Regions from separate parts of the Lacticaseibacillus styriensis genome, predicted to be linked through region 2. Evidence: predicted binding sites of a transcription regulator. Region 2 holds the regulator's gene; each other region holds the start of a gene.
The links. The regulator LexA, encoded in region 2, represses DNA repair genes until DNA is damaged. The targets are predictions, from matches to a motif close to CNAACANNTGTTNG.
Positions count from the first base shown of each region.

Region 1 (2,274 bases), 1.1 Mb from region 2:
TAACGCCTGCTGGCAACCAGGTGCCAATCGGCCAGTCTTTTGGCACAATCACCGGGACCTGCTTTAATCCTGAACCGGGATAATCCGGATTTACCGCAACAAAGCACGCGTAGGATTGGCCATTTAACTTCAAATCCGGTTGTTGGCCGTTCAACAAATCCGTTACCAACTGATAAAAATCATTTTCGATCTGAGGTAACAGCACCTGTGTTTCCGGATCACCAAAGCGCATGTTGTATTCCAAAATTTTAGGACCATCAGCGGTAAAAATCAGGCCGATGTACATCACGCCTTGCCCGCTAAGACCATCCTCCTGCATCCCTGCCAACGTCGCATCAACTAATGCCTCAGCTGCCTCTACTTGGTCGGCAGTGAATTGTGGTAGCGGACTAATGGCGCCCATGCCACCGGTGTTAGGCCCACGATCGGCCGCGAACCGGCGTTTATGATCCTGCGACAATGGTAAAATCACGCGGTTTTGACCATTGAAAAGCGCCATCACCGATGCTTCTTCCCCTTCAAGGTATTGTTCAAGAAGCACCGTTGCATCTGGGTGCCCCTCATAAAGTCGATCAATCGCATCGTCCAAGGCAGCGGCGTCTTGGGCAATGACGACCCCTTTTCCGGCGGCAAGACCATCTTTTTTAAGAACAATTGGTAATCCCATTAACGTTGCCTCGGCATGGGCTTCCAGTGCACTGTGGACGGTTTTGCTGGCAGCGGTCGGAAGATGGTGGCGATTCATAAAGTCTTTGGCAAACGTCTTACTGGATTCGAGTTGGGCGAGTTTTTTCGTCACGCCAAAAATCGGCTGATGAGCTTCTTGAAAAGCATCGACAATGCCAGCCGCCAAGGGTACTTCAGGACCGACAAACGTCAAATCAATCTGATGATCCCGGGCAAACTGAATCAGTTCCGGCACTTCGGCTTCTTTTATACCAATTGGCTCAACGCCTAAAAGCGTCATAGCCGGATTACCGGGTGCCACATAGACGTGGTCAACTTGTGGCGACTGGTTGAATTTTAGCGCAAGGGCACTTTCTCTGGCACCGCCGCCAATGACAAGAACCTGTTTCATAAAACCTCCTCGCGCGTATGGGCGCATATTTGTGGGTGATGAGGGTGGCATTTACGCGTTTGCTGGCGTAAAAATTTTGTGTGAGGGTGTTGAGCATAAATGACCTAAGACCGACACTGCAGCTTTCTGATGCCAAAACGCGTTCACTGGCACAGAAGTCTACGTATAAGGACATCTAGCCCTAAATGGCAAAGACCAGCACTGTAGCTTTCTGACGCCAAAACGCGTTCGCCAGCCCAGAAACCTGCGTGTAAGGACCTTGACCGCAATGGCCCAAGACCTGCACTGCAGCTTTCTGGCGCCAAAACGCGTTCGCTGGCGCAGAAGTCTACGTATAAGGACCTTAGGCGTAATGGCCAAGTTCGGGCCATCACACCTAAGGCCACTTATACTCCGACTTCTAACCGCGCCAGCTCACGCTCTCACGCTCTTAATGCCTAAAGTGCCGCACACCCGTTGTTACCATGGCGATGCCGTATTCATCTGCTTTGGCGATGGAGTCTTTGTCGCGGATGCTGCCGCCTGGTTGGATGATGGCTTTGATGTCGTGTTTCGCAGCGTAATCAACGCAATCGTCCATTGGGAAGAAGGCGTCGCTGGCCATGACGGCGCCGGCAAAGTTTTCGTTTTGTTGCGCCTCGGTCAATGCCAATTCGACTGACCCGATCCGATTCATTTGACCGGCGCCAATGCCTAACGTCTGATCTGCCTGGGCGACCACAATCGCATTGCTCTTCACGTGTTTAACCACGGTTTGCGCAAACGCCAAGGCTTTTAACTGATCAGCAGTCGGCTGCACCTTGGTCACAACGGTCATATCTGCCGGTGTTTCCGTCTTATCGTCACGCGTTTGTACCAGTAGGCCGCCGAAAATCGAAACCGTTTCGGTGCCCAGTTCTTCTGGCACATCGGCCGTATTAATCGTTAACAAGCGCACATTTTTCTTCTTAGCCAAAATCTCGTAGGCATCATCGTCAAAGCCCGGCGCCATGATGATTTCAAGGAATAATTTATGCATTTTTTCGGCAGTCGCCAAGTCTACTTGCCGATTCAGCGCAATAATGCCACCGAAGATCGACATCGGATCTGCCGCATACGCCTTGTCCCATGCAGCTTCGATCGTTTCGCCCAAGCCAATGCCACAAGGATTCATATGTTTAACTGCCACAACAGCCGGCTGCTTGAATTCACGCAGC
Region 1 is NZ_CP132483.1:1,784,684-1,786,957, forward strand. It holds gene purD (phosphoribosylamine--glycine ligase) at 1-1,078, opposite strand, end outside; gene purH (bifunctional phosphoribosylaminoimidazolecarboxamide formyltransferase/IMP cyclohydrolase) at 1,509-2,274, opposite strand, start outside.
Region 1: a site for LexA is predicted at 1,296-1,309, ahead of purD (phosphoribosylamine--glycine ligase). Genes of this name have one in related genera too.

Region 2 (2,274 bases):
GGCCAACACGACGATTTTTTGGACCATCGGCGTCTACCTTATTCAAGGCGATGGTCCCAAACCAGCCCGCTTTAACCTTAAAAAGGCTTTGGGGAAGGTTTTCTCCCCGCCTTTACTGGGCTTCATGCTAGGAATTGTGTTGGTCTTGCTGAATATCAAGTTGCCGACTTTTTTGATGTCTGATCTGACTTATATCGGCGATTTGACGGTCCCGGGCTCCATGTTCTTTATCGGCATCGCCTTACACGAAGCCGGGTGGAGCCAACTGCGTCTCAGCAAGGAAGCACTCGGTATCTTCAGCGGCCGCTTTCTTTTTGCCCCACTGTTGATGACGGCACTGGTCGCCTTTGCACCAGTACCGACGCTGATGAAGCAAATCTTCATCCTGCAATCCTGCATGCCAGTCATGACCAATGCGCCGGTGGTTGCGAAACTTTATGACGCCGATGCTGACTACGCTGCGATCATGGTCACGGAAACCACGCTTCTATCCATGATCGTCATTCCCATCGTCATGACCTGCATTCAATTCATTCACTAGGAGACCGCCATTGAAAAAATTAGTCTGGCTCATGTTATTACTTATCTTGAGTGGTTGTTCTCAAGGCACGCCGACTGCCAAATCATCATCAACGCGATCGGCCACCAGTGAACAGGCATCAAAGCCGGTAAAATCCCGGAAAAAGGCAAAAAAGGCCGTGCCTAAAGCAACCTTGTCCACCTTGGTCGGTCACGCATTTGTCCAACAGGATGATCAAAAGAAAGCGATTCGCGTGTTGTCGTCAACCAGTGGCTATTACCTCGAAACGCTGTCGAACCAAGACGGTGATTTTGAAAGTACGGATCAGGGTATTTTTGCGGCCCAACTGACTTTAAAGGGGCGAATCTTCACCTTCACCGGCAAAGCCCAACCACAGGCCGCCAGCAACACGGTTCAATTCCAACTTACCAAAAAAGGATTATTGAAGCAGCTTCCGGATGGTCCATTTTACAAAAAGGTACCAAAAGATGACCTTGATCAGCTTAACCGTCCTTAATGGTGTCAGTTGCCGCCTCAACAAAAAAGCATTTACCACGCACACTCGATTGAATGTACGCGGCAAATGCTTTTTTAGCTGGCTTTATTAGTAGCACTTATACAAGCGCAGGACGATACAAACTCACAACAATACCGAGAATCGTCACATCCGGGAAAAACATGTCTTCCATATCGTCATTTTCCGGATGAAGGCGAATGCCGTTCTTTTCTTTGTAAAAGCGCTTGACAGTGGCTTCATCTTCTTCGGTCATTGCTACGACAATCTGCCCATTTTCGGCGTCGTTTTGCTTCTTGACAATAATCTGATCGCCATCAAGAATCCCGATCTTGATCATGGAACTGCCTTGAACCCGAAGCATAAACAGCTCATCGGCCGAGTATGGTAGGTCATCCGGCACCGGGAAATAGTCATCGATATTCTCGATAGCGGTAATCGGCACCCCAGCCGCAACGGTACCGACAATCGGAATGCCTTCTGCCTGAACGCCGATATAATCGCGTCCTGCTGCAGTCACTTCAATCGTGCGCGGTTTGGATGGGTCTTTCGCAATTAATCCAGCGGCCAACAGCTTCTCTAAGTATGCTGCGACGGTGCTAGACGAACTAAGGCCAACTGACTTGCCAATCTCGCGAACCGTGGGTGGATACCCATGATCCTCGATTGCGTCATAGATGGTTTGTAAAATCTGTTTCCAACGTTTTTGACTCGCTTGTGTTGGCATCCGCTCACCGCTCCGTTCTCATTTGTTACAATCAGCATACCAAACCGAACGAACGTTTGCAATCATTTTCGCCGCCGTTACTCGAAAAAATCCGCAGTCATCATGGCTGCGGATCATTTCATCAAATTAGTTATGCAATAATGGCATCTTATGCATCTGACGCCGATCACATCTGCTCTTGATGACTGCATAGAAGAAGCTTAGGAAAATATCCAGAGCCATCAACAAGATGCCGGCCGTCGCATAGTTGCTAAATAACAGCAATGTTGCGACCAGGGTCAGAGTTATTAATGTCCATTTAGCCCCGCGAAGTAAATTCATAAGGGGTCACTCCTCTCCGTATCGGTAAAACCGACATTGACTCACCGTTTTGGTTGTGACTTTATCATACCTGATTTTTTTGATTTGTAAAGCTTTTGTATATGTAAAATTTACATTTGATGCCCTTATTTAGGCATTTTTAATATTTGTAACGGCTAATCGGTGTTTTTGTAAATTTATTGTAACGGCGCC
Region 2 is NZ_CP132483.1:681,293-683,566, reverse strand. It holds gene LACSTY_RS03140 (AEC family transporter) at 1-541, shown strand, start outside; gene LACSTY_RS03135 (hypothetical protein) at 573-1,037, shown strand; gene lexA (transcriptional repressor LexA) at 1,135-1,761, opposite strand; gene LACSTY_RS03125 (hypothetical protein) at 1,888-2,082, opposite strand.

Region 3 (2,274 bases), 690 kb from region 2:
TTGCCGTGTTAACGACCGGAAAAAGCCGCGATTCGCGCTTCATCAACCGCGCCTGACGAATGAAGAAGACCTGGATGCTGATCCAGCCTTTGTCCATATAGAAATTAAACAAGTCACGCGTGGTATTGTCATTCGAAATAATTTTTTGCTTTTCAACGGTTTGTTCAATGTAATACAACTGGTCGCGAATCTCCGCCGCCCGTTCGAACTGCAGGTTTTTAGCTGCCCGCTCCATTTTTGCCGTCAGACTGGCCTTGGCTTTGCTGACGTTACCATTCAGGAAACGTTTGATCCGAGCAATCTGGTCGGCATATTCTTTTTCCGGTACAGTGCGAAAACATGCGCCCAGACACTGACCCATGTGATAATACAGACACGGTCGTCCTTGATACCCGTTGCACCGGCGTAATGGGTACACTTTTTGAATAAAGTGCATCGTTTCCTGCGCCGCATAAACATTGGGATACGGACCGAAGTAGTAGCCGCCATCTTTGCGAATCGTGCCGGTGATTTCAATTTTCGGATCGCGCTCGTGAGTAATCTTGATGTAAGGATAGCCAGTCCCCTTTTTGAGCTTGATGTTGTAATACGGCTGGTACTTTTGAATCAACGTGATTTCAAGCAAAAACGCTTCTTTATTCGTCGAGGTCACAATATAGTCAAAATCAGCCACCTGTGCCACCATCGCTGCTACTTTGCCATCATGTGAGCTCTTGAAGTAAGAGCGAACGCGATTCTTTAGATTTTTGGCCTTACCGACATAAATAATCTTCCCGTTAATATCTTTCATCTGGTAACTGCCGGGCAGATCCGGCAGCAACGATAATTTATGCTCAATGTGTGCTGATGCCATCGTAATCTCCTTATAAAACAAATGTTCGCTTAACATTATAAAGATTCTAAAATTAGATTGCAAGCGACGCACTTGCCACGTACGGCCGCGAATGTGAAGCTATTTGCCAGCGCACCTTACGTGTCAACCCAAACAAAAACCTTACCCAGAAAATGCCGGATAAGGTCATGAGGTAAAAACTTATTGCGCCAAAATCTTGGATAGGAAATCCTGTGTCCGGGCTTCCTTGGGGTGTTCGAACAGCTCTTCAGGTGTGCCTTTTTCAAGAATTTTGCCGCCGTCCATGAACCATACTTGGTCAGCCACGCTGCGGGCAAAGCCCATTTCGTGGGTCACCACCACCATCGTCATGCCGGTTTTGGCAAGATCCTGCATAACCTTGAGCACCTCGCCGACCATTTCGGGATCCAATGCACTGGTCGGTTCGTCGAATAGCATGACATCCGGATGCATCGCCAGCGCCCGGGCAATGGCCACCCGCTGCTGTTGGCCGCCAGAAAGACTGGCTGGGTAGGCATCGGCTTTTTCACCCAAGCCAACCTGTTCCAGAAGTTCCTTGGCCGTTTTGGTTGCTTCTTCATCCGTCACAGTTTTGACTTTTAACGGCGCCAGCTTGATATTTTCCAAAACCGTCATATTCGGGAAAAGGTTGAAGCTTTGGAACACCATGCCCATTTTTTCCCGGACATTATCAAGCTGCTTTTCGCTGAGATCAACCAAATTAGTGCCTTCAAACAGAATCTCGCCTTGTGTCGGCCGATTAAGCAGATTTAAGCTGCGCAAAAAGGTACTTTTCCCGCCGCCGGATGCGCCGATCACAACAATCACGTCACCTTGATTGATGGTTTCGCTAATGTCATTCAAAACCACATTGTCACCAAACTTCTTGATCAGGTGGTTAATTTGAATTAAAGGTTTATGCTGCATGATTCATCTTCCTTTCAAAATGACTCAGGAGCTTGGATAGCCCGAATGTCAGAACAAAGTAAAGGACCATGGCAACCAGAATTGGTTGAACCCCTTTGTACGTTGCGGTTTGAACCACTGTCAGCTGATAAATCAGGTCCGTGACCCCAATGATGGAGACAATGGAGCTTTCCTTAATCAGCGAGATAAATTCATTCCCCAACGCCGGCCAGATATTCTTGATGGCTTGCGGTAAAACAACGCTCGTCATCGTTTGCCGTTCGGATAGCCCAAGCGAACGTGCTGCTTCGGTTTGACCGACCGGAATGCTATCGATCCCGCTTCGGATAATCTCCGCCACATACGCAGCGGAATTAAGCGATACCGCGATAAGTCCGGCGACCAGTGCCGGAATGTCGATGAAAATCCCGATCCCGAAGTAGACAAACATGACCTGAATCATCAACGGCGTGCCTCGAACAAATTCGATGTAAGCAACCCCGATGAGATGTGGC
Region 3 is NZ_CP132483.1:1,373,945-1,376,218, reverse strand. It holds gene uvrC (excinuclease ABC subunit UvrC) at 1-853, opposite strand, end outside; gene LACSTY_RS06655 (amino acid ABC transporter ATP-binding protein) at 1,034-1,780, opposite strand; gene LACSTY_RS06650 (ABC transporter substrate-binding protein/permease) at 1,770-2,274, opposite strand, start outside.
Region 3: a site for LexA is predicted at 868-881, ahead of uvrC (excinuclease ABC subunit UvrC). Genes of this name have one in related genera too.